One region of the Arthrobacter sp. TJ-236 genome, then DNA from elsewhere that is predicted to be linked to it. Evidence: riboswitches for the same ligand, from Rfam matches in the RefSeq annotation. Region 1 holds a riboswitch; each other region holds the start of a gene.

The links. A riboswitch is a leader RNA that binds a small molecule or an ion and turns the genes downstream of it on or off. The one in region 1 is predicted to bind S-adenosylmethionine.
Region 2: another riboswitch for S-adenosylmethionine. It lies ahead of AC4D16_RS09535 (LLM class flavin-dependent oxidoreductase); the one in region 1 lies ahead of sfnG (dimethylsulfone monooxygenase SfnG).
Region 3: another riboswitch for S-adenosylmethionine. It lies ahead of AC4D16_RS11455 (bifunctional o-acetylhomoserine/o-acetylserine sulfhydrylase); the one in region 1 lies ahead of sfnG (dimethylsulfone monooxygenase SfnG).
Region 4: another riboswitch for S-adenosylmethionine. It lies ahead of AC4D16_RS07510 (MetQ/NlpA family ABC transporter substrate-binding protein); the one in region 1 lies ahead of sfnG (dimethylsulfone monooxygenase SfnG).

What each region holds. Positions count from the first base shown of each region.
Region 1 is NZ_JBZCNI010000003.1:430,002-436,960, forward strand. It holds gene AC4D16_RS14255 (SDR family NAD(P)-dependent oxidoreductase) at 1-421, opposite strand, end outside; gene AC4D16_RS14260 (helix-turn-helix transcriptional regulator) at 523-1,401, shown strand; gene AC4D16_RS14265 (CoA-binding protein) at 1,391-1,891, opposite strand; gene AC4D16_RS14270 (O-acetylhomoserine aminocarboxypropyltransferase/cysteine synthase family protein) at 1,888-3,267, opposite strand; gene sfnG (dimethylsulfone monooxygenase SfnG) at 3,267-4,412, opposite strand; SAM riboswitch class I at 4,417-4,520, opposite strand; gene AC4D16_RS14280 (glycoside hydrolase family 6 protein) at 4,761-6,086, shown strand; gene AC4D16_RS14285 (type I restriction endonuclease subunit R) at 6,204-6,959, shown strand, end outside.
Region 2 is NZ_JBZCNI010000002.1:168,513-175,471, reverse strand. It holds gene AC4D16_RS09550 (MetQ/NlpA family ABC transporter substrate-binding protein) at 28-978, opposite strand; gene AC4D16_RS09545 (methionine ABC transporter permease) at 1,065-1,769, opposite strand; gene AC4D16_RS09540 (methionine ABC transporter ATP-binding protein) at 1,766-2,806, opposite strand; gene AC4D16_RS09535 (LLM class flavin-dependent oxidoreductase) at 2,934-4,322, opposite strand; SAM riboswitch class IV at 4,359-4,470, opposite strand; gene AC4D16_RS09530 (SDR family NAD(P)-dependent oxidoreductase) at 4,567-5,325, opposite strand; gene AC4D16_RS09525 (SpoIIAA family protein) at 5,454-5,852, shown strand; gene AC4D16_RS09520 (GNAT family N-acetyltransferase) at 5,886-6,191, shown strand; gene AC4D16_RS09515 (TetR/AcrR family transcriptional regulator) at 6,303-6,881, opposite strand.
Region 3 is NZ_JBZCNI010000002.1:613,630-620,588, forward strand. It holds gene AC4D16_RS11440 (CPBP family intramembrane glutamic endopeptidase) at 85-882, shown strand; gene AC4D16_RS11445 (DUF1540 domain-containing protein) at 1,016-1,303, shown strand; gene AC4D16_RS11450 (VOC family protein) at 1,405-2,046, opposite strand; SAM riboswitch class IV at 2,165-2,281, shown strand; gene AC4D16_RS11455 (bifunctional o-acetylhomoserine/o-acetylserine sulfhydrylase) at 2,358-3,674, shown strand; gene metX (homoserine O-acetyltransferase MetX) at 3,681-4,820, shown strand; gene AC4D16_RS11465 (hypothetical protein) at 4,930-5,172, shown strand; gene AC4D16_RS11470 (P-loop nucleotide/nucleoside kinase family protein) at 5,421-6,041, opposite strand; gene AC4D16_RS11475 (SGNH/GDSL hydrolase family protein) at 5,930-6,781, opposite strand; gene AC4D16_RS11480 (alpha/beta hydrolase) at 6,879-6,959, shown strand, end outside.
Region 4 is NZ_JBZCNI010000001.1:1,592,440-1,599,398, forward strand. It holds gene AC4D16_RS07490 (pyridoxamine 5'-phosphate oxidase family protein) at 1-12, opposite strand, end outside; gene AC4D16_RS07495 (MarR family winged helix-turn-helix transcriptional regulator) at 93-563, shown strand; gene AC4D16_RS07500 (hypothetical protein) at 607-825, shown strand; gene AC4D16_RS07505 (aminodeoxychorismate lyase) at 917-1,795, shown strand; SAM riboswitch class IV at 2,366-2,483, shown strand; gene AC4D16_RS07510 (MetQ/NlpA family ABC transporter substrate-binding protein) at 2,664-3,551, shown strand; gene AC4D16_RS07515 (methionine ABC transporter ATP-binding protein) at 3,618-4,646, shown strand; gene AC4D16_RS07520 (methionine ABC transporter permease) at 4,646-5,305, shown strand; gene AC4D16_RS07525 (hypothetical protein) at 5,399-5,590, opposite strand; gene AC4D16_RS07530 (dihydrofolate reductase family protein) at 5,698-6,258, shown strand; gene AC4D16_RS07535 (AAA family ATPase) at 6,307-6,846, shown strand; gene AC4D16_RS07540 (energy-coupling factor transporter transmembrane component T family protein) at 6,915-6,959, opposite strand, start outside.

The DNA of each region.
Region 1 (6,959 bases):
TGCCCTCGGTACTGAGGTATCTCGCGAACCCGACGCCCGATGCCACGTTGACGATGACCGGGTTCGTCGAGCGGCGCAGCAGCGGCAAAGCCGCCTGGGTGACACGGACGAGCCCGATCACATTGATGTCGAGCACGCTGCGCATGGCGTCCGCCGAGAGGTCGTCGACGCCGTAGGAGGTCCCCAGGATCCCGGCGTTGTTCACGAGGACGTCGAGCTCGGGGAGGGACGAGAACGCTGCGTCGACGCTCGCCTGGTCGTCGACGTCGAGCTGGACGAGGTGGGCACCGAGCTTCTCGGCCTCCCGGCCCGTGGAGAGGTCGCGCATGCCGGCATGGACGGTGTGGCCGGCTGCGATGAGTCGGCGGACGGTTTCGAGTCCGAGGCTGCGGTTGGCCCCGGTGATCAGTGTGGTTGTCATGGCTCCACACTCTCCCGCCGCAGGGCGGACGCCAAGGTACCCTCCGACCGTGGGACCGGCAGTACCACCCGCGGGCGGCGCCCTCCACGGATGATGGGGTCATGAGTGAATTCGCGAGTGTCCTCCGGGCGTGGCGTCAGCGGGTGACCCCGGCCGAGGTCGGACTCCCTGCCGGGGCGGGGCGGCGGAGCCCGGGCCTGCGGCGTGAGGAGCTCGCGGCCCTGGCGAACGTGAGCGTGGACTACGTGGTGCGCCTGGAGCAGGGCCGCGCCACCCACCCGTCCCCGCAGTTGCTGAACGCCCTGGCGATCGCCCTGCGCCTCGACGCCGCCGAGCGCGACCACCTGTACCGCGTGGGCGGGGCCGCCCCGCCGTCGCCGGACATGGTGCCCCGGTACATCACGCCCGGGGTGCACCGCATCATCGACAGGCTCGGCGACGTCCCCATGGCGGTGTTCACGGCCACCCACGACATCGTGCTGTGGAACCCGCTCTGGGCGGCGCTCTGTGGTGACCCGTCCCGCCTCGTGGGCATGGAGCGCAACCTCGTGTGGCGGTACTTCACCTCCGGCCACGAGGGCGTGGACTTCGACCGGCAGCACGCGGAGGATTTCGCCGCCGACCTCGCCGCGGACGTGCGAGCGGCCACGGGCAGGTACCCGCGCGACCCGCACCTGCAGCGTCTCGTCTCCCGGCTGCGTGCGGCGTCCCCCGACTTCGAGCGTCGATGGTCGGAGGCGAGGGTCGCCGAACACCGGTCCAGCCGGAAGACGATGACGGACACGCCGGTGGGACCGATCACCGTGGATTGCGACGTCCTGTCCGTCCCCGGCGGGGACCTCCGGATCGTCGTCTACACCGTCGCGCCGGGCAGCGAGGACGAAGCACTGCTCGACCTGCTGAGGGTCACCGGGCTCCAGACGCTCTCACCCGAGCCGGTGCCGGACCCCGAGCGGGTGCCGGACGCCGTCAGGAGGTGAGCTGGCGCTTCGAGGAGATGACGCCGGTGTTGAAGCCCGCGAGGTTGAGGCCCCCGTGGAAGCGCGCGTGTTCGATCTTCAGGCACCGGTCCATGACAACGTTCAGCCCCGCGTCCTCGGCGGAGCGGGCAACGTCCTCGTGCCAGGAGCCGAGCTGCAGCCACAGCGTCTTCGCACCGACCGCCAGCGTCTCCTCGAGCACCGACGGCAGATCGTCGTGCTTGCGGAAGACGTCGACGACGTCGGGCACCTCGGGGAGGTCCGCGAGGGACGCGTAGGCGGGCTGCCCGAGGATCTCCTTCGCCACCGGGTTCACGAAGTACAGGCGGTAGGGCGAGGAGGACTGCAGATAGGTGGCGACGAAGTACGACGCCCGGGACGGCTTGTCAGAGGCGCCGACGATCGCCACCGACCGCGCACGGCGAAGGAGTGCCAGGCGCTCGGGAGCCGAGGGCCCCTCCCAGGTACGGATCGACTGCGTGCCGCTCATGCTCCCACTCCCACTGCGCGCGTCACCGATGCGTCGTCGTCGTTCTCGCCCGCCGCTTCCTGCGGCAGGTCGTCGAAGGCCTCGTCCGGGGTGTCGACGGCGAGGGTGAGCGCCTGGTCCAGGTCCCACAGGATGTCGTCGAGATCCTCGAGGCCCACGGAGATCCGCACGAGGTCCTCGGGGACGCCTGCCGCGGCGAGCTGCTCGGTGGAGAGCTGCTGGTGCGTCGTCGAGCCCGGGTGGATCACGAGGGTGCGCGCGTCACCCACGTTCGCGAGGTGCGAGGCGATCTGCAGCGACTCGATGAACTTCTGGCCCGCCTTCCGCCCGCCGGTGACGCCGAAGCTGAACACCGAACCCGGGCCCTGTGGCAGGTACTTGCGGGCGCGTTCGTGGTGCGGGTGGGATGGCAGCCCGGCGTAGTTGACGTACTCGACGCGCGGATCCGCCTCCAGCCACCGTGCGACGGCGAGGGCGTTCTCGAGGTGCTCGTCGAGGCGCTGCGCGAGGGTCTCCACGCCCTGCAGGAGCTGGAAGGCAGACATGGGGGAGAGCGATGGCCCGATGTCGCGGAGTTGCTCGGTGCGCAGCTTCGTGAGGAAGCCGTACTCGCCGAAGTTCGCCCACCACTGGATGTTGCCGTAGGAGGGCACGGGTTCGGTCATCATGGGGAACTTGCCGTTGCCCCAGTCGAACCGCCCGCTCTCCACGATCACTCCGCCGAGCGTGGTGCCGTGCCCGCCGATGAACTTGGTGGCGGAGTGGATCACGATGTCCGCGCCGTGCTCGATGGGCCGCACGAGGTACGGCGTACTGAGGGTCGAGTCGACGATGAAGGGCACGCCGGCGTCGTGGGCCACCTTCGCCAGCCCGGCGAGGTCCGCGATCTCGCCAGAGGGGTTCGCGATGACCTCGGCGTAGACGGCCTTGGTGTTCTCGCGGATGGCGGCGGCGTAGTCGGCCGGATCGGTACCGGGAACGAAGGTGGTCTCGATGCCAAACCGGCGCAGCGTGACATCGAGCTGCGTCACCGTCCCGCCGTACAGCTGGGAGGCGGCGACGATGTGGTCGCCCGCCTGACAGAGGGCCGCGAGGGTGATGAACTCCGCACTCATGCCCGACGCCGTCGCCACCGCACCGATACCGCCTTCGAGGGACGCGATGCGCTCCTCGAAGGCCGCGACGGTGGGGTTGCCGATGCGGGAGTAGATGTTCCCGTACTTCTGCAGCGCGAAGAGGTTGGCGGCGTCATTGGTGTCCTTGAACACGAACGACGTCGTCTGGTAGATCGGGACGGCACGCGCGCCGTGCGTGGCGTCGGGAGTGCCGCCGGCGTGGAGCGCGCGGGTGCGGAAGCCGAAGGAGCGGTCAGCCATCAGAAGCCTGCCTTGCTGGTCTGGAGGGTGGGAGGGAGCGCGAAGTCGACGCCGGCCTTGCGGGCGGCGTCCGCCTCGAGTTCGCGGACGATCGGGAGGATGTCCCGGCCGAACGCGGCGACCTCCTCCTGGAAGTGGAGGTAGCACGTGAGGAAGAGGTTCACGCCGATCTTCTTGTACTCGACGATCCGCTCGGGCGTGCCGATGAGCTGCGTCCGGAAGCCGTCGTTGTACTGCACGAGGTCCTCGAAGGAGGAGTCAGCCCACATGCCCTTGCCGTCCTTCGTGGAGGCGCCCGCCTCCTGGACGGCGTCGCGGAACCCCTCGACGGCCGGGCGGTGCGCCTTCGCGACGATCTCACGGAGCGTCTCGCGCGCCTCCTTCTCGGAGTCCCGTGCGATCACGAAGCCGTTCAGGCCGAAGCGCGAACGGCGGCCCGCCTCGAGGGCGGAGGCCTGCACGCCGGCGATGTTCTCCTTGAACCCCTCGAGGTCCTTGCCATTGGAGAAGTACCAGTCGGCCACGCGGCCAGCGGTGGCCTGGGCGGCCGTCGAGTTGCCGCCGAAGAAGATCTCGGGGTGCGGCCGGCCGGGCACGTCCACAGGGGCCGGGCTCAGGGTGAAGTCCTTGATGTCGTAGTACTTCCCCGCCTGGCTGTAGCCCTGTTCCGTCCAGAGGCCGCGAAGCACGCGGATGAACTCCTCGGTGCGGACGTAGCGCTCGTCGTGCTCCAGCCACTCGAGGCCGAAGTTCACGAACTCGTCCTTCAGCCAGCCGGAGACGATGTTCACGGCGGCGCGACCGTTCGAGATGTGGTCGGCCGTGATGATGAACTTCGCGAGGACACCCGGGTGCCACATGCCGGGGTGGACGGCGGCGATCACCTTCAGCTTGTCGGTCGCCGCGAGGAGGGCGAGGGAGAAGCTCGTGGCCTCGTGCTGCTTGTCGGCGCCGTAGGACGCCGCGTACCGGGTCTGCGAGAGCGCGTACTCGAATCCCGCGTTCTCCGCGATGCGGGCGAGATCCCGGTTGTACTCGAAGTCCCAGCTGGTGCGCTGCTCGATGGTCGAGACCACCAGGCCACCGCTCACGTTGGGCACCCAGTAGGCGAACTTCAGGGGAGTGGACAGGTCTGCGACGCTCATGGATCCTCCATCGGTCTGGCAGTAGCACCCTACTGTCGCCGCGGTACGCGGAGGCCAGGGTTGCTGCGGCGTCAGTGAGCCAGATCTCTCAGCCGCTCGGGATGGTCACTCCCGAGTCTGACAGCCGCTCCGGGGGGATCCAAACAATGTGTCTCCCCACGAAGAGGCTCTCGATGCAGCGACCGTGCCGGTTCCGCGCAGGAATCACGCAAGTTCGCGCGCGTCATGCGAGGACGCGCCCGAGCACGTTGACTTTGCTGTCGCCGTCGCTCCTCATGGTGCTGGGAGCGCCTCCAGCCGGGGTTGAGAGGCTCACCCGTCATCGACACGTCCCACTCGAGGAACACCATGAAACGCCTCACCACGGTGCCGTCGCGCGCCCGGAAATTCGCCCTTCTCTGCGCTGCCATCACGGCAGCCACCCTCCTGACCGGCCCAGCCGCGGTCGCAGCTCCTCCGGTCACCGGCATCAGCGCGCCGACCGTCCTCGCGCCCTACCCGGGTATGGGGTTCTACACCCCGAAGCAGGGCCACGCCGCGGACTCGCAGCGGCAGGTGGACGGCCTGCGGACGAGCGGCAACCTGCTGCAGGCCGCCAGGTTGAGCTCGATGATCGCCACTCCCACCGCCAGCTGGCTGGTGGGTGGCACGCCGTCGTCCGTCACCGCGCAGGTGCAGAGCACCACCACGGCAGCCGCGGCGAGGAACCAGATTCCCGTGTTCGTGGCCTACAACCTGCCGTTCCGCGACTGCTCCCAGTACTCGGGTGGGGGCGCGCTCGGCCCCGCAGAGTACCGCCGGTGGATCGACGGCCTTGCAGCAGGAATCGGCCAGCGCCCCGCACTCGTGATCCTGGAGCCGGACGGGCTCGATCTGATCCCGTGGCACACCGACGTACGGGGTACGCAGGACTGGTGCGCGCCGTCCACCGCATCACCCGCGACAGCTGCGGCCGAGCGCTATGCGCTCCTGAACTATGCCGTGGACACGCTCTCGGCGCTGCCGCGGGCCACCGTGTACCTCGACGGCGGCCACAGTGGCTGGCTGGACGTCGGCGATTCCGTGAGCCGGCTCGTGAAGGCCGGCGTGCAGAAGGCGGACGGCTTCTTCCTCAACGTGTCCCACTTCGAGACCACGGAGAAGCAGCTCAGCTACGGCAGTTGGGTGTCGAAGTGCATCCACTACGCCACCAACACGGCCGACGGCGGCACCCGCCTCGGCCGGTACACGGACTGCGCGGGCCAGTACTACCCGGCCTCTCCCACGGACGTCAGTACCTGGGGTAAGACCGACGCCTGGTACACCGCGAACGTGGACCAGGCGGCGGGAGCGCCGACGGCGGCCCGGCCGCTGACGCACTTCGTGGTGGACACCAGCCGCAACGGCAAGGGAGCCTGGGCTCCGCAGGCAGGGGCCTACCCCGACGCCGAGACGTGGTGCAACCCTCCGGGGCGCGGACTGGGCTACAAGCCGACGACGACGACCCTCCACCCGCTCGCAGATGCCTTCCTGTGGATCAAGGTGCCGGGGGAGTCCGACGGGCGGTGCACGCGCGGGCTGGATCGCGGCGGCGTGGACCCGGCCTGGGGGCGGATCGACCCCTCGGCGGGAGCCTGGTTTCCGGAGCAGGCCCTGGGGCTCATCGCGAACGCCGGTCCCACGACCAGGCGGTAGTTGACGGTCAAGGCGGTGGTGTACCTGCTTGCGTGGAGACCTTCCTCCCGCGCACGCGCTGAAGGTGCACAGTTGGGTAGTCTCGACTGGGAAGCAGCGAGGCTCAGGGGGAAGCGCGTGTCCTACATCAGTGAGGAGATCCTTGGCGTTGCCAGGAGTTCGTCGAACTTCGGCGCGCTAGAGGAGATCGAACCCCTTCTCGCAATCTACGGCGCGGGCGCCGAAGGGACCATCTACACCGATCCCAACGGGGCATTGATCAAGTGCCGCCAATTCGGTGAGGTACTGACCGAGCAGTTGCTTCGCCGGACCAGCACCGTTGTCGCCAGCACCAAGCAGGTGGACCGCATCAGCGCGCTCGCCTCCGCCGGAGTGCTGCAGGCTGGTCCGATCACCGCTCTGCACACCATCCGAAGGACCGGCAACGACGCGACCCACAGCCACCTCTTCAGTACCCGACTCGCTTTGGAAGCCCTGCGGGCGTGCTGGGATCTCGGCGATCTGCTGTATCGGGCGGTGACGGGCGACCGATCCGTTCGCACCTTCGTGCCGCCGAGGTCAACCCAGAATCCGGTTGCGGGGACCTCTGAGGACAGAGCGCAGCAGACCGTCATCGACCGCCAGTTGCTCGCTAGCCAGCAGGAGCTCGCGGACGCGCTGACAGTGCTGGACAACGCCACCTCCGTTGCGCAAGCGGAGGTGCAGGCGCGGGAGGATGCTGAGTCACGGCTCGCCGTCGTACTGGAGCAGCAGGCCGCCGCCGCTGCAGAGCTTTCGAAGCTGCAGAGCCAGCTGGCCGCGCTGCAGGCGGCGCAACCTCTTGTGACTGAGACGCCGGACAGGCCAACCGTCGCCGCACGGCAGGCCTTCATC
Region 2 (6,959 bases), on a different contig from region 1:
GTGGGTTCAGCCGCTGGCGGAGGCCTGCTACGACGCGTCGATGGGCAGCAGCAGGTCCTTGACCGCCGGATCGGTGCGGAGGAACTCCTGCACGGCCGGGTCGGCGAAGGCCTCGGTGAGCTTCCTGATGTTGTCCGTGTCGAGATAGTCGGTGCCGACGGTCAACTGCGAGGCGAACTCGTCCGGCGCCGCGGGAGCGAAGATCTGCTGTTCGAGCGGAACCTTGGCCGCGGTGTAGTACTCGGTGTATCCGACGGCTGCGTCGAGGTCCGGCAGAGCACGCGACTGCGCCCCGAAGTCGAGCAGCGTGAAGGAGAGGTTCTTCGGATTGGACTCGATGTCCTCCTGCGTGGCCGTCCACTTGTCCATGCCGTCCTTCAGGGTGATGAGGCCGGCACGCTCGAGCAGCCAGAGCCCCTGGGCCTCGTTGGCGGGATCCGAGTACAGCGAGATGGTGCCGCCGTCGGGGATCTGGTCCACGCTCGTGTACTTGTCCGACCAGATGCCGAAGCCCCAGCGGAACACCGGTGCCACGGCGGTCTCGCGGAAGTCGGGGTTCGCTTCGAGGACCTGCCCGAGCCACAGTTCGTGCTGGTAGATCGTGGCTGCGACCTCTCCCTCACTCACGGCGCGGTTGATCGTGTTGCTGTCGCTGAGTCCTCGGAACTCGATGTCGATGCCGTACTCCGGCGCCACCTCGCGGTCGATGAACTCGATGAGCGCCTGCTCCGCATGGTTGCCCTCGGCCGTGGCCACGAGGAGCGTGGCGCCCTCCGTCTCTGCGGCGGATTCCGCAGGATTCAGGAGCGGGACGGCGATGAAGGCGCCCGCGGCGAGCACGGCAACGGCTCCTCCCGCGATCCACGGCGCCCGGCGCCGCCGTCGGAGCGTGAAGCCGTGACCGGCCGCGGGTACTGATGCGACCGGGGTGTCGGAAGGGGTCGTGGCGGGACTGCTGGACGAAGTGTTCTCGGTCATGATGAAGGCCTTTCTGGGCACGCCGAAGGACGTGATGGCGGGAGGGAGGGAGGGGAAGGAGGTGTGCGAGGGACGGGACCGGTGTGTCAGGCCCGCTGCAGGCGTTGCTGAGGGGTGGTGTGGCGGACGAGCCGATCGCCGGTCACCTGAACGAGTGCCACCGTGGCGACGAGGATCACGATCGTCGCGAGCATCACCGTGTTGTCGAAGCGCTGGTAACCGTAGGTCACGGCGACGTACCCGATACCCCCGGCGCCGATCGTGCCGGCGATGGCCGAGTACTCGATCATCGCGATCACCTGGATGGTGAGACCGCCGATCACCGCGGGCACGGCCTCGCTGAACTGCGCGGTCCGCATGACCTGGAAGGTGGAGCCACCCGAGGCGCGGGCCACCTGGACGACGGACGGCGGGACGGACCGCAGGGCGTTCTCGACGATCCGCGTGAAGAAGGCGATGCCCGCCAGTGACATCGGCAGCACGGCAGCGGCGATACCGATGTTGGTCCCCGTGATGAAGCGTGTGAACGGCACGATCGCCGCCATCAGGATGAGGAAGGGCAGTGACCGGCCGATGCTGATGATCCAGCTGAGCGCGGTATGCACCGCCGGACGTTCGTGGAGTCCGCCCGGCGCGAGGTTGTGGAGCAGTACCCCCAGTGGGGTGCCGAGGACGACGACGACGGCCATGACGATGCCGACCATCGCGACGGTCTCGCCGTAGGCGGGAGCCAGCAGCGCGGGGAGGTCCCGGATGAGCACGTCCGCGCGGGGCAGCACGAGGGCGCTCATGCCACGCTCCCGACGGCCCCGGTGAGGACTCGCTCGGTGGCGCCGGCGGGCACCCTCCGGAGATCCGGCGTGCCGCTCAGGCCGCACCGGGCGAGCGCTGCTGCCACGCGGGCGTCGTCGTCCGTCCCGATGCCCAGGGTGGCGCTGCCGGTGTTGACCCCGTGCACCGTCTCGACGGCTGCACCGAGCAGGTGGACGGCGACCCCGAGCTCTGCCGTGACGCGCTGGATCCAGTCGCCGGGTACGGAGGTGGAGTCGTAGGTGACGAACCATGCGCGGGTTCCGCTCTCGGCACCGGCGTGTCCGCGGCGGGGCTGCAACGACCTCCCGAGCCGGGATTCGTGCGAGGTCAGCAGATCCACCAGGGAGCCCTGCTCCACGATCCGCCCGTGATCGAGCCGCGCCACGGTGTCCGCGACCTGACGCACCGTGTCCATCTCGTGGGTGATGAGGACGACCGTCAGCTCGAGATCGTCCCGGAGTTCTCGGAGGAGCCCGACGACGGAGCGTGTGGTGTCCGGGTCCAGCCCCGACGTGGCTTCGTCGGCGAGCAGGATGCTGGGTCGCAGGGCGAGCGCGCGTGCGATCCCGACCCGCTGCGCCTGGCCGCCCGAGAGCTGGAACGGGTAGTGCCCGGCTTTGTCGGCGAGCCCCACGCGGTCCAGCAACTCGTGCACACGGGCCGCCGTCTCCTGCGGTGTCACGCCGAGGAAATCGAGGGGCAGGGCGACGTTCTCGGCGGCCGTGCGCCGGCTCAGCAGACTCGAGGACTGGAAGACGGTGCCGATGCGGCGCCGTGCCTCGCGGAGGTGTTTCTCGGGCAGGCCGGACAGGTCCTCGCCGTTCACCACCACGGACCCCGAGGTGGGACGCTCCAGCAGGTTGATGCACTGGGCGAGGGTGCTCTTGCCCGCGCCGCTCGGTCCGACGACGGCCGCGATGCGCCCGGTGGGCACCTCGAAATTGAGTCGGTCGAGAACGGTGACGGCGGTGCCTCCGTGGCCATAGGTCTTGGTCAGGTGTCGTAGAGAGATCATGGGGTTCCTCGGAAAGGGCGGAGTGGATCGATAGAACGGCGCTGGACGGCGGCGCCGGGAATCTGTGCCGCAGGTTGACGCAGGACGACGGCGCCGGACGTCGGTTCAGGTGCGCGTCAGGTGCGCTTCAAGAGCGGACGGGCTGGAGTCGGTACCGCGCTCCGCGGTGATCCTCCGGCAGGCGGTCGCCCTTGCCGAACAACTTCTGACGCAGTGTCCCCTCGGCGTACTCCGTGGGATAGGCGCCGCGCTTCTGCAGCTCGGGGATCACGTGCGTGATGACGTCCTCGAAGGAGCCGGGCGTGATGGCGTAGGCGAGGTTGAAGCCGTCGACGTCGGTCTCGTCGACCCACGCCTGGAGCTCGTCGGCCACCTGGGCACCGGAGCCGACGATCCGAGGCCCGAGCCCTCCGATCCCCGCCCATTCCGCGATGTCGCGGACCGTCCACGGGGCGCCGTCGTCGTTCACCTTCTGGAAGTTCGCGACGGCGGACTGGATGGCATTCGACTCGACGTTGCCGAGTGGCTCGTCGGGGTCGTAGATGCTGAGATCGATCCCGAGCCAGCCGGACAGCAGCACGAGGGCGCCCTCGTAGCTGACGTACTGCTGGTAGTCGGCGTGCTTCGCCCGGGCCTTCTCCTCGGTCTCGTCGGTGATGATCGTGAGCATCGTGTAGATCCGCACCGCGTAGCGATCCCGACCCGCCGCCTCCACCGCGTCCCGGATACGGGACACGGAGTCCTTGAGGATGGCCTTCGTGGGCGCACCGACGAACACGGCTTCTGCGTTGCCGGCCGCGAAACGGACGCCGCGGGGCGAAGCTCCGGCCTGATAGATCACCGGGGTCCGCTGCGGCGACGGCTCGCTCAGGTGGATGCCGGGGACGGTGAAGTAAGTGCCGTCGTGCCCGATGTCGTGGACCTTGGCGGGGTCGGTGAAGACGCCGGTGGCGCGGTCGCGGACCACGGCGTCGTCCTCCCAGGACCCCTCGAGGAGCTTGTAGAGGACCTCGAGGTACTCGTCGGCGTGGTCGTAGCGCTCATCGTGTTCGAGCTGGTCCTCGTTGCCCATGTTCCGGGCGGCCGAGGGCAGGTAGCCCGTGACGACGTTCCAGCCCACCCGCCCGTTGGTGAGGTGGTCCAGGGTGGAGAGGCGACGGGCGAAGGGGTACGGGTGCTCGTAGGCGGTGCCTGCCGTGACGCCGAAGCCGAGGTGGTCGGTCACGAGGGCCATGGCGGAGACCAGCAGGAACGGATCGTTGACGGGTGTCTGCGTGCCCTGCCGGAGGGTCGCCTCGTTGGAGCCGCCGTAGACGTCGTAGGTACCGAGCACGTCGGCGATGAAGATGCCGTCGAACAGACCCTTCTCGAGCGTCTGCGCGAGATCGGCCCAGTACCGCAGGTCCTTGTAGCGCCAGGACTGGTCCTCGGGGTGCCGCCACAGCCCGGGCGACTGGTGGCCCACGCAGTTCATGTCGAAGGCGTTGAAACGGATGTGCCGTGCGGGAGCGGGCATGAAGAATCCTCGTGTCGAGGCACTGCCGTGGAGGGAGCGCCGTACTTGCCCGGCAGCTCAGCCGGACCGAATCCTCACCTGGGGCACCCCGCTACAGCGAGAGGGTTGCCGTCCAACGAACCAGGGTTTTGCGTTGGAACTCGTGATTCTGGGTCCGAGCCTAGGCCGGGTGTTCCGCGGACGTCCACCCTCCCGGGTCACAGTGCGTCACGAACCTCCGCTCCGGCGACGGGGTCACCAGCGGTCACCGCAGGTAGGAGGCGCCGTTCACGTCGATCACGGTGCCGCTGACCCAGACCGGCGCATCGGTGGCGAGCCAGGCCACCGCCTGCGCCACCTCCTCCGCCGTCGCGACCCGGTTGAAGGCGCTCTGGGCGCGCACGGCGTCGCCCGCGGGGCCGTCGAGCACGGTGCGGCCCATGGCGGTCTCCACGAAGCCGGGCGCCACGGCGGCCGAGAGGATGCCGTGCGGCGCCAGTGCCACCGCGAGCGACTGCGTCATGGAGTGCAGCGCCGCCTTGCTCGCGCCGTACGCGGGCGTGGTCGGCTCGCCCCGGTAGGCGCCGCGCGAGCCCACGGCGACGAGGCGGCCGCCGTCGGGCCCCTGGGGGCGCTCGATCAGGTGCCGCGCGACGAGCCACGCGAGGTTCGCCGGGCCGGTCAGGTTGACGGCGAGCGTGCGCTGCCAAGCGCGCTGCCACTCCTCGTAGGAGGTGGAATCGATCGGATGGGCAGTGAACACGCCGGCGTTGTTGACGAGCACGTCGACCCCGCCGAGTACACCGACGGCGTCCGTCAGGATGCGGGAGCAGGCCTCCGGGTCCGCGACATCACCGACGACGACGGCGTGGCCCTCCCCGGGAAGACCTGCGCGAACCGACTCCGCGGCGTCGACGTCCCGGCCCGCGTGCACGCCCACGCGGTGCCCGCGGCCTGCGAGTTCGACGGCGATGCCGGCGCCGATGCCGCGACTCGCGCCGGTGACCAGGATGCTCAGCGTCATGCTCCTGACGCTACAACCTGCACGGCTCCAGACGTCGGCCCTGTGCACCTGTGGATACTCCCGCCATTGTGGGAGTCACCCTTGCTAGGCTGGCTCACCACTTGCCCCTCCGCGTGCCGAAGGATGTCATGGAACCGTTCACAACCCACCTCGAGAGGGGCTTCCTCCGTCTGCGGTGGCGACGCGGAGTGGAGGTCACCCACCCCGTCGCCGTCGCTGCCGCCCGCGCCCTCGCCGAGCACCACGGCCCCACGGCGCTGCCTCTCCTCGTCCACATGCACGGGATCACGGGCATCACCCCGGAGGCACGGGTGGGCATGAGTTCGTACACCGGCTTCAGCCGCGTGGCCATCGTCGGCGAGGATGCCGTGGACGAGGTGATGTCCGGCTTCGCGCACCGCTCCCCCACGACATCCCGGTACTTCTCCTCCGAGGCCGATGCCCTGAGCTGGCTCGTCGATGCCCCCGGTCGGGATGCCGTCGCCACCCACCACGAGTCCCCTGCCGGTCAGGAATCGGCGCGTTGACCACCGGCGCTCGTCGATGCCAGAGTCGGGACCATGAGTGAGCACACGAAGGACGACATCTCCGTCAGCGACGACGGCGCGAAGACCCGCTACGTCGCTATGCTCGACGGCAACCCCGCGGGCATCGCCGCCTACGAGCGCTCGGGTGACACGATCGTCTTCACGCACACGGTCGTCGACGAGGACCTCGAGGGCAGAGGCATCGGCAGTGTCCTGATCCGGCACGCGCTCGACGACGCCCGATCGCAGAACCTCACGGTGGTGCCCCGCTGCGAGTTCGTGGCCGCGTTCATCGACGACCATCCCGAATACCAGGACCTCACCGACCGCTCCGCCTGAGCCGGACGAACCTCCGCGGCCCCCTACGGAGTGGAACCTGTCCGTCGGCGCCGCCCGCGTTACTGATCAGGCCGAGCCGCGTCGATCCGATAACACCGCGCGCGCTCGGGATCAGGCCGAGCTGCGTCCGCCCGCCGGAAGGGCCGCATCGATCAGCACCTCGGCCGCCTGACGCGCGTGGTCCGCCGCGCTAGCGGTGCCGGCGATCGCCGCCGTCGTCTGCGCTCCCTCCGCGAGGATGGACAGCTGCGGAGCCAGGTGCGACGGCGCCCCTGCCTCCTGCGCGAGCTCACCGACGTACCGCTGGAAGGACTCCTTGTGCTTCCGCGCGTACTCGGCGACGTCCGGGCTCACGGCGCCCAGTTCCGCGAAGCTGTTGATGAAGCCGCACCCACGGAACGAGTCCTGGCCGAACCACTCGGCCAGGTAGTCGAAGATCGCCAGGAGCCGGTCCCGTGGGGTGGACGCGCGGCGGACCCTGGCGTCCAGCCCGTCCGTCCAGGACGCGTGCCACCGCTCGAGGACGGCCATCACGATGCTGCTCTTCGAGGGGAACTCCTGGTACAGCCGCTTGAGCGAGACACCGGCCGCCGTGCGCAGCTCGTCCATGCCCACGGACTGGATGCCTCGGGCGTTGTAGAGCTCATCGGCGCTCGCGATGATGCGTGATCGCACGTCGTCGGAAATCATCCAGCCATTCTACTTGTTTTGAGAACGATCGTTCTATACTCTGTGATCAGCAGGAGAGAACGACCGTTCTCACCGCTC
Region 3 (6,959 bases), on a different contig from region 1:
CACGCGCCTGGGCCGCCGGGATCGGGGGCCTGCTCCGGTGCCGCCGCGCTGGGAAACACCAGCCGCCGCTGGAATGATGGCGCCATGTCCACCGACCGACGCTCCTCCGATCGACCCTCCTCCGTCCCGACGGTCCAGCCGCCGCGACGCCGGATCACGGCCGAACTGCTGATCGTGCTCGGGCTCTCGCTCGGGCAGTCGGGCGTCTACGCCGTCGTGAGCCTCGTGGACAAGTTGTCCCGCGGGCCCCTGGCCGCACAGACCACCACGTTGAACCCGGTGCTCGACGACCGCCAGTACATCGACCTGACCTACCAGCTGCTCGGGATCTTCTTCGCGCTGGTGCCGGTCGCCCTGGTGCTGTTCCTCCTGAGCGGACAGGGGACATCGGCCTTCCGGCGTCTGGGGTTCACCTTCGACCGCCCGCTGAGGACCTTCGGTTTCGGTGTGGGCCTCGCCGGGATCATCGGCGTCGGCACGCTCGGCGTCTACGCGGCCGGCCGCGCTCTCGGCATCACGACGGCGATCGTCCCAGCCGCGCTCGACGAGTACTGGTGGACCGTGCCGGTGCTGGTGCTCTCCGCGGTGCGGCACGCCGTGTTGGAGGAAGTCATCGTGGTCGGCTACCTCATGCTGCGTCTGCGCGAACTCGGGTGGTCGACGCCCGCCATCATCATCACGAGTGCCCTCCTGCGGGGGAGCTACCACCTGTACCAGGGGTTCGGTCCGTTCATCGGCAACGTGATGATGGGGCTGCTCTTCGCCTGGTTCTACACGCGCACCAAGCGCGTCATGCCGCTCGTGATCGCGCACGCGCTGATCGACATCACCGGGTTCGTGGGGTTCGCCCTGATCGGCCCGGCCATCGGAATAGGTAGCTGAGCCAAGGCTTACCTTTTCTTTTATCGCGCACAAATCATGACTAAATTATTCGCAATTACCGGTGTTACCGTGAATTCATTCCGCAGAAGTACGGATTCCGCCGTCAGGATCCGCCGCACCCCCAGGAGGAATCATGAGCGTCGTCACCAGTGTCTCCGAATGCAGTGTCCACAACTGCTCCTTCAACCATGACGGCTGCACGGCGGTCGCCATCACGGTGTCCGGGAGCGAGGAGCACGCCTCGTGCGCCACGTTCATCGACACGTCCATCAGCGGCGGACTGCCGAAGATGCTCGCCCATGTCGGGGCGTGCCAGCGCTCGGAGTGCTCGTTCAACGCGGATCTCCTGTGCACGGCACCCGCGGTCAAGGTCGGTCCCGGCGCCGAGGCCGCCGACTGCCTGACCTATACCCACGCCTGAGCCGGCGCCGAACCACTGACGAACACAGAAAGGGACCGGCCGTCGGCCGGTCCCTTTCGTCTGAGCTTCGTCTGAGCTTCTTCTGAGCAGGGTGCTGCGTGCTAGATCTCGACCCGCCCGTGGGCGGTCTCGAACGTCACGGACATGACGCCCGGCGTGCCGTTCGGGGCGATCCACTGGACCTGGACGCCGTCGAGCGTCTCCTCGACCTCCGTGCCGAGCCACTCGGTGACGCGCTCGGACGAGCCGGCGATGGTCAGGCAGTCGAGCTTCACCGATGCGGCACGCGCGAGGGAGGGGTGCAGGGCCTCGGTACCCTCGTCCCAGCGGAGGAGGTAGGGCACCTGCGGATCGGCGATGAGGCCCTTGATGCCGATCTGCTGCCAGGAGAGTTCCTGGCCGTCGGGAAATTTGCGGTTGCCCGGGACGGCGCTGCGTCCGAGGCGTTCCTCGAACGGACCGAGATCGTCCACCGCGACGCACCAGCCCATCCAGCCGCCTCCGGCTTCGGAGCGGGCGCGGACGGCCTGACCGAAGGGGGCCTTGTCCGAGGCGGGGTGGTCGAGGACCTCCACGACCTCGAGGTACTGGCCGTTGACCAGGGGCACGATCATGTTCCGTGTACCGAAGCGGGGATGCACACCGCCTCTCACCGCGTCCGTCCCGAGCTTGGTCGAGATCCGCTCTGCCGTGGCGGCGAGACCGTCGGGTTCACAGGCGTACGACACATGATCCAGGCGCATGCCGATATCTTGGCACTAAGTGATCCACGTCTCGACTTAGGTTCGCCTTACTCGTTCGTCCCTTCACGAAGTGTCATACGGCTTGCCTCCTGCGGGGCCGTGCGCTTCCATGGAGTCAGGTCATGAGTGCCAGCACGAAGCCCCGGCTTGCTGGCCGGCAACCCTCCAACCGCGGTGGGGTGCCCCGGGTGAAGACCAGGCTCGACGCCGCACCGGCGTCGCGCAAGCGCGGGCCCGTGACGGCCCGGTGACCTGGGCGAGACGTCGGCAGGTTCCGGACACGAGCGAGGCCCCTTCCTACAGGGAGCATCATGTCCAACGAGTGGTCTTTCGAGACACGCCAGATCCACGCCGGCCAGGAGCCGGACTCCGCAACGGGGGCGCGCGCGCTCCCTATCTACCAGACGTCGTCGTTCGTCTTCCCGAGCGCGGAGAGTGCCGCCAACCGCTTCGCGCTGACGGAACTCGCGCCGATCTACACGCGTATCGGCAACCCGACCCAGGAGGCGGTGGAGACGAGGATCGCCAGCCTGGAGGGCGGCGTCGGCGCCCTGCTGCTCGCCTCGGGCCAGGCCGCGGAGACGTTCGCCGTGCTCAACATCGCGGAGGCGGGCGACCACATCGTCGCGAGCCCGAGCCTCTACGGCGGAACCTACAACCTCTTCAAGCACACGCTGCGGAAGTTCGGTATCGAGACCACGTTCGTCGAGGATCCGGACGATCTCGAGCAGTGGCGCGCCGCGATCAGGCCGAACACCAAGCTGTTCTTCGGCGAGGTGGTCTCCAATCCGCGCCAGGACGTCCTGGACCTCGAGGGGATCAGCGCGGTCGCCCACGAGCACGGGTTCCCGCTGATCGTCGACAACACGCTCTCGACGCCCTACCTGATCCGACCCATCGAGTGGGGTGCGGACATCGTGGTGCACTCGGCCACCAAGTACCTCGGCGGGCACGGCACGGCCATCGCCGGCGTGATCGTCGATTCCGGGAACTTCGACTTCGCGCGGTACCCGGACCGCTTCCCCGGCCTGAACACCCCCGACGAGAGCTACCACGGACTCGTCTATGCGCGTGACCTCGGGGTGGGCAGCGCCCTCGGTGCCAACCTCGCCTACATCCTGAAAGCACGCGTGCAGCTGCTGCGGGACCTCGGGGCCGCGGTGTCGCCGTTCAACGCCTTCCTGATCGCGCAGGGGCTGGAGACGCTCAGCCTGCGGATCGAGCGGCACGTCCAGAACGCGCAGACGGTCGCCGAGTGGCTGGAGGCCCACGACGACGTCGAGCGCGTGGCCTACGCCGGCCTCCCGTCCAGTCCCTGGTACGAGCGCGGCAGGAAGTACGGGCGGAACGGGACCGGCGCGATCGTCAGCTTCGACATCGCCGGCGGGCACGAGGCGGGCACGCGGTTCGTGGACGGACTCGAACTGCACTCGCACGTGGCGAACGTCGGTGACGTCCGCTCGCTCGTCATCCATCCGGCGTCGACGACGCACAGCCAGCTCGGCGCGGAGGCGCAGCTCACCGCGGGCGTGCGTCCCGGCCTCGTGCGGCTGTCCGTGGGCCTCGAGAACATCAACGACATCCTCGCCGACCTCGACGCGGGGTTCCGCGCCGCCAAAGGAGCCTGACCACCCGTGACCCACCCCCCTGTTGTCCTGAGGCCCGCGGCCGACGCCGCCGATCCCGCCGGAGACGGAATCCTCCGCGTCGCGTCGATCGGCCCGTTGGACCTCGAGACCGGGGGAGTGCTGCCCGAGGTGCACCTCGCGTACGAGACCTGGGGACGGCTCAACAGTGACGCCTCGAACGCCGTCCTCGTGCAGCATGCCCTCACCGGCAGCTCGCACGTGGCGCGGGGGGAGTCCGAGGAGGACGGCTGGTGGGACGGCCTGGTAGGTCCGGGCCGCACGGTGGACACCGATCGGTACTTCGTGGTGTCGGTCAACATGCTGGGTGGATGTTACGGCTCGACGGGGCCGGGCAGCCTCGCCCCGGACGGCACGCCCTGGGGTTCGCGCTTCCCGTTCGTGACCATCCGCGATTCAGTCCGCGCGGAAGCGCTGCTCGCCGACCTCCTCGGCGTCGGGCGCTGGCACTCCGTGCTCGGCGGCTCGATGGGCGGCGCCCGCGCCCTGGAGTGGGCCCTCGTGTTCCCGGAGCGCGTGGAACGATGCGCGGTCATCGCCTGCACCGCAGCCAGCTCGGCCGAACAGATAGCGTTCGCCCAGGCGCAGCTGCAGGCGATCCGCCTCGATCCCGCCTACCGTGACGGCGACTACTACGACGGCCCGCACCCGGACGGCGGGCTGGGAATCGCGCGGCGTATCGCCCATATCACGTACCGCTCCGAATTCGAGCTGGACGTCCGCTTCGGCCGTGCGGCGCAGGGCGACGAGCAGCCGCTCGGCGGTGTCCTGCCGACGGAGCGCGGCCGCTACCGCGTGGAGAGCTACCTCGACCACCAGGCGGACAAGCTGGTGGACCGTTTCGACGCCAACAGTTACGTGGTGCTGACCGAAGCGCTGATGAGTCATGACGCCGCCAGGGGGCGCGGAAGCCTCGAGGAGGCCCTGGGGCGGGCCACCGCGCGGTTCTTCGTCGCGGCCGTCGACTCCGACCGGCTCTACTTCCCCGTGCAATCCGAACGCCTCGCGGCCGGACTGCCCGGCGAGGTACCCGTGCACACCATCTCCTCACCCATCGGTCACGACGCCTTCCTCACGCAGATCCACCAGGTGGGAGCCGCCCTGGGGGCTGCGTTCTACGCAGGCTGACCGTCGGAGGATCGCGGGTTGGGTTTCCTGCGGCGGGCACCTAGGCTGGGAGCTAAGCCTGCTTAGGATTCAGGGGCGGGACCGCACCACGACGCACAAGGAGCTGTTCATGGAACTGAGCACCATCGGCTGGAACCAGGAAGCACGCGACAAGATCCTCCTCGACTCGGACCGAGCGCTGCAGGGCGCCGTGCGTGAAGCCGTCGAGACCATGGACGGCAAGACCCGCGACGAGGTGTACGAGTTCCTCTTCGCGAAGCTGCAGCCGCAGTTCGTCGACTTCAAGCCCGGGCCCGATCTCAGCGCTTGCGCGGACGCCGTCGCCAACGGTGAGGTGGACCTCGACGCCTGAGCGGCACGGGGTTCGCTGGCGGCACTGCGCACGTCGATTGCACTGCCATGATGACCGGTCGGGGACAACCCGACCGGTCATTCCTGTGAGGCGTCAGCCGCCTCGTGATCGGTCGGAGCGTCAGGCCCGTGCCGGAGGATGACGAGTCCCTCCTCCGCCCGCGGTTCCTCTAAGAGGGCAGCGAGAGTACGGACGTCCTGGTCCCGCAGCCGGTGCGCACCGGCCTCCCCGTTGCCCTTCCGCGTGCGTCATCGATCCAGGGCCATCGCCAGGGGCACATCGACCCAGTGCACGACGACGGCGTGGCCGGCGCGGTGCGCCCGGTCGGCCCACAGCTGTCGATCCGCTGCTCGCCAGCAGTTCCAGTCGAGGACGACGTCGTGCCCGGAGCCCAGCGCGCGCGTAGCGTTCCGCCACAGCGTCTCGCGCTCCTCGACCGCGGCTCTCCCGTACTCATCGGCGGCGTAGTCGAGGTGCGGGTACAGGCGGATCATGTGCTCGTCGAGGCCGAACCGCCGCGCGCCGGTCACCCGGGAGATGGCTCGCGCGACCGTGCTCTTGCCCGCGCCGTTGAAGCCGCACATCAGGTGCACCGTGGCCATGGGGGAGTCCTTCGATCGTCGTCGGTCGCGTCGATCGTCGTCGGTCGCGTCGGACCCGTCGGTCGCGCCGGTCGCGTCGGGCGCCTGGCCGCTCCACCCGACGCGTCCGGTCGCGGTTGCTGGCCGCCGACCCGCGGCGGCGGCGAGCGGACGGTTCAGTCCGCCGCGCCCGGTGGCATGCCAGGGCCGAAGACGGGCGTGGGTTCCGGCCGCTTGGCGATGACGCCGTCGCCCGATGACTGGTGACGCAGCCTGCGCAGCACCCACGGCACGAAGTACTCACGGGCCCAGACAAGATCCTCCGCGCGCGCGGCTCGCCAGGTGCGCACCGGCAGGTCCTTCGGCTGCAGCGGTTCGAGGGTGTGCCGGACGGCCAGGGTGTCCAGAACCATCATGGCGATGGTGTGGTGCCCGAGCGGCGAGAAGTGCAGCCGGTCGGAGGCCCACATCTGGGGGGACATCAGTTGTCGCAGCGCCCACATGTCGGCGATCACGGCCTCGTGGCGTGCGGCGATGCAGCGGAGGTTCTCGTTGTAGATGGCGGTCTTCGAGCGGATGCTGCCGAGGACCGTCTCGCGTACGTCCGGACCGGTGAACAGCACCACCGTGGCACCGGAGGCGGCCAGCTGCGAGACGACGTCGTCGAGCCTGTCGGCGAGTCCGTCGGGATCGCCGCCGGGCCGCAGTAGGTCGTTGCCGCCGGCGGAGATGGTCACGAGGTCGGGGCGGAGCTCGAGCGCGGGCCCCACCTGCTGGTCGATGATCTGCTGGAGGAGCCGGCCGCGCACCGCGAGATTGGCGTAGGCGAAGTCCGCCTGGCCTCGGGAGAGTTCCTCCGCCACGCGGTCCGCCCACCCCCGATTGCCGCCGATGCTCTCCGGGTTGGGGTCGCCGATGCCCTCGGTGAACGAGTCGCCGAGCGACACGAGGCGATGCCAGGGATGCGGCTCGGTGGTGAGGGTCGGGTCGACCAGCGGACCGTTCGGGATGGTACTCACGCCCCACATTGTTGCAACCTCCGCTGCCGCCGCGCCACACCAGGCCGGGGCGAGAAGCCCTGGGACGGCTCCACCACCGGCGCCCGCCCGTGTCAGGATGGACGCCATGACCGACGCTCCCCGCGGCACCGCCGTGCCCTCCCCACCCTCCGCCCCGCCCTCGACCGGCTCTCCGGCGCCCGCCGAC
Region 4 (6,959 bases), on a different contig from region 1:
CTGTCCGCTCATGAGGGGCCTCTCGGTGGCTGGTTCGATGTATAGTATCCTAATAGTTAGTGCACGAACAATATTCCCGACAGGACTCCCCCATGACTCCTCAGAACGACGACGACCTCCTCCTCGAGCGGCAATTGTGCTTCGCGCTCTCCGTCGCCTCCCGCAGCGTGATCGGTGCCTACCGGCCGGTCCTCGAGGACCTGAACCTCACCCACCCGCAGTACCTGGTGATGCTCGCCCTGTGGGAGGAGAGCCCGCGGACGGTCCGATCCATCGGCGACGCCCTCGCCATGGAATCGGCGACGCTCTCACCCATGCTCAAGCGGCTCGAGGCCCTCGGCCTGCTGACGCGCACCCGCGTTCCCGGCAACGAGCGTGCCCTCGCGGTGGATCTCACCGCGGCGGGGACTGCCCTCCGCGAGCGTGCCGTCACCGTCCCGACCACCATGATGCAGCGCCTCGGCCTGAGCCGTGCCCAGGTCGACGCCCTGAACGACGCGATGCACGGCATCATCAGCGCCACAGGGACCACGTTGCCCGGTCGCCCGGCGCGCACCCCGTGACGCCTCCGATCCCCCGGCACCACCCGACAGGAAGGACACGACGATGAGCGAGAAGGAACCCTTCTCGGCCCGCTTCATGGCGGCGACCGGCAAGCTGAGGATGTTCTTCGGGCCGGCGCAAGGCGGCTCGACGGCGGGGCCGATCGTCTACCAGGACGACGAGGCGCACCACCGCCGCCAGGCCGAGCTCGAGCAGTGGACGGTGGTCAGGAACCCGGACGGCTCCACCTACCTGACCCCCCGCAAGCCCACGGAGGACTAGCGACGCCCTGCCCTTGCAGCGGGCGCCGAACGGCTGTGACGCCGCACCGGCCTCCGCTGATCGGCGGGAAGCTGCGGATACGCTGTCCGTCATGACAGTCCTCGTGTTCCTCGACCCGGCACATCGCGACGGCAGGGTCGTCGACGCGACGCAACCACAGCTCATGGCCACCGATCTCGGAGCCACGCGCGGCGACGGCATCTTCGAGTCGATGCTCGCCGTGGACGGGGCACCGCGTAAGGAGCAGGCACACCTGGACCGGCTGGCGTCGTCGGCCGCGGCCCTCGACCTGACCGTGCCCGACGCCGACGCCTGGGGCCGTGCCATCCGCACCGGGCTGCGCGAATTCGCTGCTGCCGAACCCGAGCGGACCACCGCCGTCGTCAAGCTGATGGCCACGCGCGGCGTCGAGGGCTCGGGGCGCGCGACGGCGTGGGTCCAGGTGGCGCCGGTGCCCGCCGCGACCGCCCGGCAGCGCGAGGCCGGCCTGAAGGTCCTGTTCCTCGAACGCGGGTACGACAGCACCGTCGCGCAGCGCGCGCCGTGGCTACTGATGGGCGCCAAGACGCTCTCGTACGCCGTCAACATGGCGGCGGTCCGCTACGCCAAGGCGCAGGGCGCCGACGACGTCATCTTCACCTCGTCCGACGGCAAGGTGCTCGAGGGCCCGACGTCGACCGTTCTCCTCGCCTATGACCGCGACGGCGTGAAGACCCTGCTCACCCCGCAGCTCGAGAGCGGCATCCTCGCCGGGACATCGCAGAGCGCGCTCTTCGCCGCGGCGAAGAGGGAAGGCTGGGAGCTCGGGTACGGCCCGCTCGAGCCGCACCACCTCCTCGACGCCGACGCCGTGTGGCTCATCTCGAGCATCCGGCTGCTCGCTCCCGTCCTGTCGCTCGATGGGCAGGAGCTGCGCACCTCAGCGGCGCTGACGGCGGAACTGAGCGATCTCGTGGACCGCTTCGTCTGACCCACTCGGGAGCGGGCTCTGCAGTGCTGTTCGGCGATCTACATGTTTGGTTGATTCGACCGACCAGAGTTCAGAGGCGCCGATCGGTGGTTCGTCGGGATCTGGGTCGCACGAGTGACACCTGCGACATCGAAAGGCCGTTGGTGTCAGGCTGCGCCAGGAACGATGAAATCTGCTCGCTCTCGCGTGTTGTCCCGTTCGAAGTCGTCTTCCTCGATCAGCCAGCGATGCTGAAGATCGCGGTGAGTATCTCCGTCGCGTTCCGATCCCCTGCGCCGTCGCTCGAATTCATCACCGGCTCAATCGCGCTGTTGGTAGGCGGCGTCGTGCCCTCAGTAGGCGGTGCGACACCTGATCCTCGAATCGATCCCACCAGCCGGAGACCGGAGGTCCTCCACACCTCCATTGTGGCAACTGCTTCAACATCTGGTCCTGACGCTCGGCCGTCAGCCCTTGGTCACGCATCGCTGAGGGTGCGCTGGCGGCCCGTGCTCGATGTGGCGCTGCATGACGCTCCTTCCCCCGGCCTTTTTGACCCGCCGCACTCCGATGTCCTAGCGTCGTCCTAGCAATCATGAGTTCCAGCCACAGGCCCTGGCCGGTTGGACAGCAACCCTCTCCCGTAGTGGGGTGCTCCAGGTGAAGATTGGGCCGCCGGGTCAAGTCCCCCGGTTGGCAAGTACGGCGTCGTGCGGTCCTCCGAGGGGTCTTGTCCCTGGAGGGACCGCCCAACGCTCAGCCCAGAACAGCGAGCGTGTCACCTCAAAGTCATTCCCATCCCGTCGCTGCCCCGTCGGCAGCGCGCCCTCCCTCGTCACGCCCCCCTGCAGTTCCGCGGTACCTCCGCGCCATCTCGAAGGACACACCCATGATCACCTCACGCAGGCTGCTCGCCGCCGCCGCCGTCCCCCTCCTCGCCCTGACCACCGCCTGCGGCCTCTCCGGCGGGGACTCCGCCGGTGGCTCCGAGACCGTCCGCATCGGCGTCGTCGGCGCCAGTGACCCCGAATGGGCCACCTTCACGCAGGCCGCCGAAGACGAAGGCATCTCGGTGGAGATCGTCGACTTCGCCGAGTACACCCAGCCCAACCCCACGCTCTCCGAGGGCGAGCTGGACCTCAACCAGTTCCAGCACCTGGTGTACCTCGCGCGCTACAACGTCTCGAGCGACTCCGACCTCGTGCCCGTGGGCTCCACCGCCATCTACCCGCTGGGCCTCTACTCAACGCAGTACGAGTCCGTCGAGGACATCCCCGACGGCGCCACCATCGCCATCCCGAATGACGAGTCGAACCTCGCGCGTGGCCTCCTCGTGGCGCAGTCGGCCGGTCTGCTGACCCTGCGCGACGGCGGCAGCGCTTTCTCCACGATCGACGACGTCATCGCCGAGGAATCCCGCGTCACCGTCACCACGCTGGATGCCGCGCTCACCCCGACGTCGCTCCCCGACGTCGCGGCGGCCATCATCAACAACGACTTCGTGCAGGACGCCGGCCTGAGCTTCGACGACGCCATCGCGCAGGACGACCCGAGCGATCCCGCGTCGGCCGCTTACGTCAACGTCTTCGCATCCCAGAACGAGGAGAAGGACAACGAGACCTACCAGCGCCTCGTCAGCATCTACCAGGACACACAGGCCGTGCTCGACGACGTCCAGGAGACCTCCGGCGGGACCGCCGAGTTCGTGAAGGTTCCCGCCGAGGAACTGCAGTCCACCCTCGAGCGCGTCGAGGAAGACACCCGCGCCCAGGGCTGACCGCCCCCCCACCCGCCGACGGCCGGCCGCACCCCGGCCGGCCGTCGGCATGTCAGAAAGGCGACCATGCCGCTCATCGAACTGCGGAACGTCACCAAGAGCTTTCCCGCGGCCCGCCGGGGCGATCCCCCGATCACCGCGATCGACGACGTCAGCCTGGACATCGAGGCCGGCGAGATCTTCGGCATCATCGGCTACTCGGGAGCGGGCAAGAGCACACTCGTCCGCCTCATCAACGCCCTGGAGAGCACCACGTCGGGCGAGATCGTCGTCGACGGCCAGCAGGTCACCGGCGTCCCCGACCGCAGGCTGCGGAAGCTGCGCCTCGACATCGGCATGATCTTCCAGCAGTTCAACCTCTTCAGCGCGAAGACCGTGTTCAACAACGTGGCGTACCCGCTGCGCGTGGCCGGCAGGAGCCGGGACGAGATCCAGGCCCGGGTCACCGAGCTGCTCGCCTTCGTGGGCCTCGCCGACAAGGCCTCCGCCTACCCGGAGCAGCTCTCCGGCGGGCAGAAGCAGCGGGTGGGGATCGCCCGGGCACTGGCCACCTCGCCGAAGATCCTGCTCGCGGACGAGGCGACCTCCGCACTCGACCCCGAGACCACGCACGAGGTGCTCCGGCTCCTCCGCCGCGTCAACGAGGACCTCGGCATCACGATCGTGGTCATCACGCACGAGATGGATGTCATCCAGACGCTGGCCACCAAGGTGGCCGTCATGGACCGGGGGCGCATCGTGGAGCAGGGCAACGTGTTCGACGTCTTCTCCGATCCGCAGGAGGCTTCATCCCAGCGGTTCGTCGCCACCGTGGTGCGAGGCATCCCGGCGCCGGACGAACTCGCGGCGCTCCGCGAGCGCCACGCCGGGCGCATCGTGACATTCTCCTTCCGCGACGGCGACGCCTCCCAGGCCTCCGTCTTCCTGGAGCTCGCCTCCGCCGGCGTCGAGTTCGAACTGATCTACGGCGGCATCAACGACATCCGCGGCCGCGCCTTCGGACACCTCACGCTCGCCCTCACCGGACCCGACGCCCAGGTGGACGCCGCGCTGGCCGGCCTCGCCGCTCGCACCACCGTGAAGGAGCTCTCCTGATGGACGACCTCATCCCCCTCACCCCGCAGCTGTGGGAGGCCACGTACGAGACGCTCTACATCGTGGGCCTCAGCCTGCTGTTCGGCGGGCTCGGCGGCCTGCTGCTGGGGCTCGGCCTCTACACCACGCGGGCCGGCAGCATCCTCGGGAACCGGCCCGTGTTCGGTGTGCTGAACCTCGTGGTCAACATCTTCCGGCCCATCCCGTTCATCATCTTCCTCGCGGCGGCGCAACCCCTGGCGCGCCTGGTGACGGGCACGGGCATCGGGAACAGCGCCATCATCTTCACGCTCTCCCTCGCGGCGGCCTTCGGGATCAGCCGCATCGTGGAGCAGAACCTCCTGACGGTCCAGCCCGGCGTCATCGAGGCGGCGCGATCGGTGGGTGCCGGCCGCCTGCGGATCATCCTCACCATCCTCATCCCCGAGGCCCTCGGTCCGCTGATCCTCGGGTACACGTTCATCGTGGTGGCACTCGTGGACATGTCCGCGGTCGCGGGCGTGGTGGGCGGCGGAGGGCTCGGCAACTTCGCCATCCAGTACGGCTACCGGCAGTTCAACCCCGTGGTGACCTGGGCGGCCGTGATCGTGATCATCATCCTCGTACAGGCCGTGCAGTTCCTCGGCAACGGACTGGCTCGGAGAGCGTTCCGGCGCTGACGGGCCAGGCGGCTCGCGACAGCCGTTCCGGAGTGATTGCGGATGCAGGTCGTGGTGCCGCGAACCTCACCGACCGACTCCGGAGAGTAGTGGCTAGTTCTCCTCCGGTTCGGCCGTGGGCGTGCCGAGGCTCCACGGCTCCTCGGGCTCCAGGGACTCCGCAGCCTGGACCGTGTCCACTTCCCACTGCTCGGAGGCCTCCGTCAGTGGATGGCGGACCGGATTCCGCTCGCCCGCATCGTTGAATTCCGGGTAGGGCAGCGGATCGTTCTCGGTGCTGGTCATTTCCCGATCCTACTCACCACCCCGTGACCTCCCCGTGGGGCGCCAGTCTGGTCCGCTCCGAGGTCCTGTGCTATCCGCGCGACAGGCCCGCGTGTGATCCTGGGTCGATGCGACCTCTGCGCTATTCGATCAACGTCTCGCTCGACGGCTGTGTCGACCACACGGCCGGCACCGTGGACGAAGAGACCCATCACCACGCCGCGCAGACCATCGCCCGTGCGGACGCCATCATCCTCGGCCGCACCACCTACGAGCTGATGGAGTTCTGGCGGACGGCTGAGGACCTTCCGCCCTGGATGCAGCCCTTCAAGGAGTCCATCAGCGCGGCCAGGAAGTACCTGGTGTCGAGCACCCGCGAACCGGACGGCTGGAACACCGAGTCGCTCACCGGCGACCCTGTCGAGGCGGTCCGGAAGCTGAAGGAGCAACCGGGTGACGGGCTGTACGTCGGCGGTGTCACGTTGCCTCTCGCCCTCGCCGACGCGGGACTCATCGACGAGTACGAGTTCGTCGTGTCCCCGACGCTCGTCGGCCACGGACCACGGCTCTTCGAGGGACTCGCGAAGCCGCTCGACCTGCGGCTCGTGGGGATCACCGACTTCGCCTCGGGGGTGCGGGCAGAACGCTACGTCCCGGCTGGCAGCTCGTCGTCGCCCGGCGGGCAGTAGCGGCCGCTTGAGTCGGTCATTGTCGGCTTGCACTGGCTACCCTTCGGTGTGGGCACACGCAACTTTCTCATCGAGGGCGGATCCGGGACCGGGAAGACGGCCGTCTGCGAGGAGTTGGCGAGACGCGGCTACCACTCGATCCACGGTGACCGGGAGCTCGCCTACCAGGGCGACCCGCTGACAGGCGCACCGACCACCGGGATCACGGGCACCGCCGCGCATGACCATCACCTGTGGGACATGGCGAAGGTCAGAGCGCTCGCGGCTGATCAGCAGGCGGACGTGACCTTCTTCTGTGGCGGATCACGGAACGTCCACTCCTTCCTCGATGTCTTCGACGGCGTGTTCGTTCTGCGGGTCGACGCCGAGACCCTCGCGCACCGGTTGGATCAACGGCCCGACGACGAGTGGGCAGGGTTCAAACGTCACGCGGAGCGCGCGCTGATCATGCGCCTGAATGCCGACCGAGAAAACGTCTCCGGGTCGGATGTCGTGATCGACGCGACCGCACCACTCGACGTCGTCGTGGACACCATCCTCACCCTGAGTGGGCTGCACGAGTCCCGTGACAACTGCGGGCGCTCCTGATCTCCCGCGGGAAGCAGTAGTACCGGAGCAGGGAATACCGGAGAGCGGGCCGGGGCCCGTGCGGCGGCTCAGGACAGGATGAAGTTCCACGTCCCGGCCAGCACGGCCGCCGT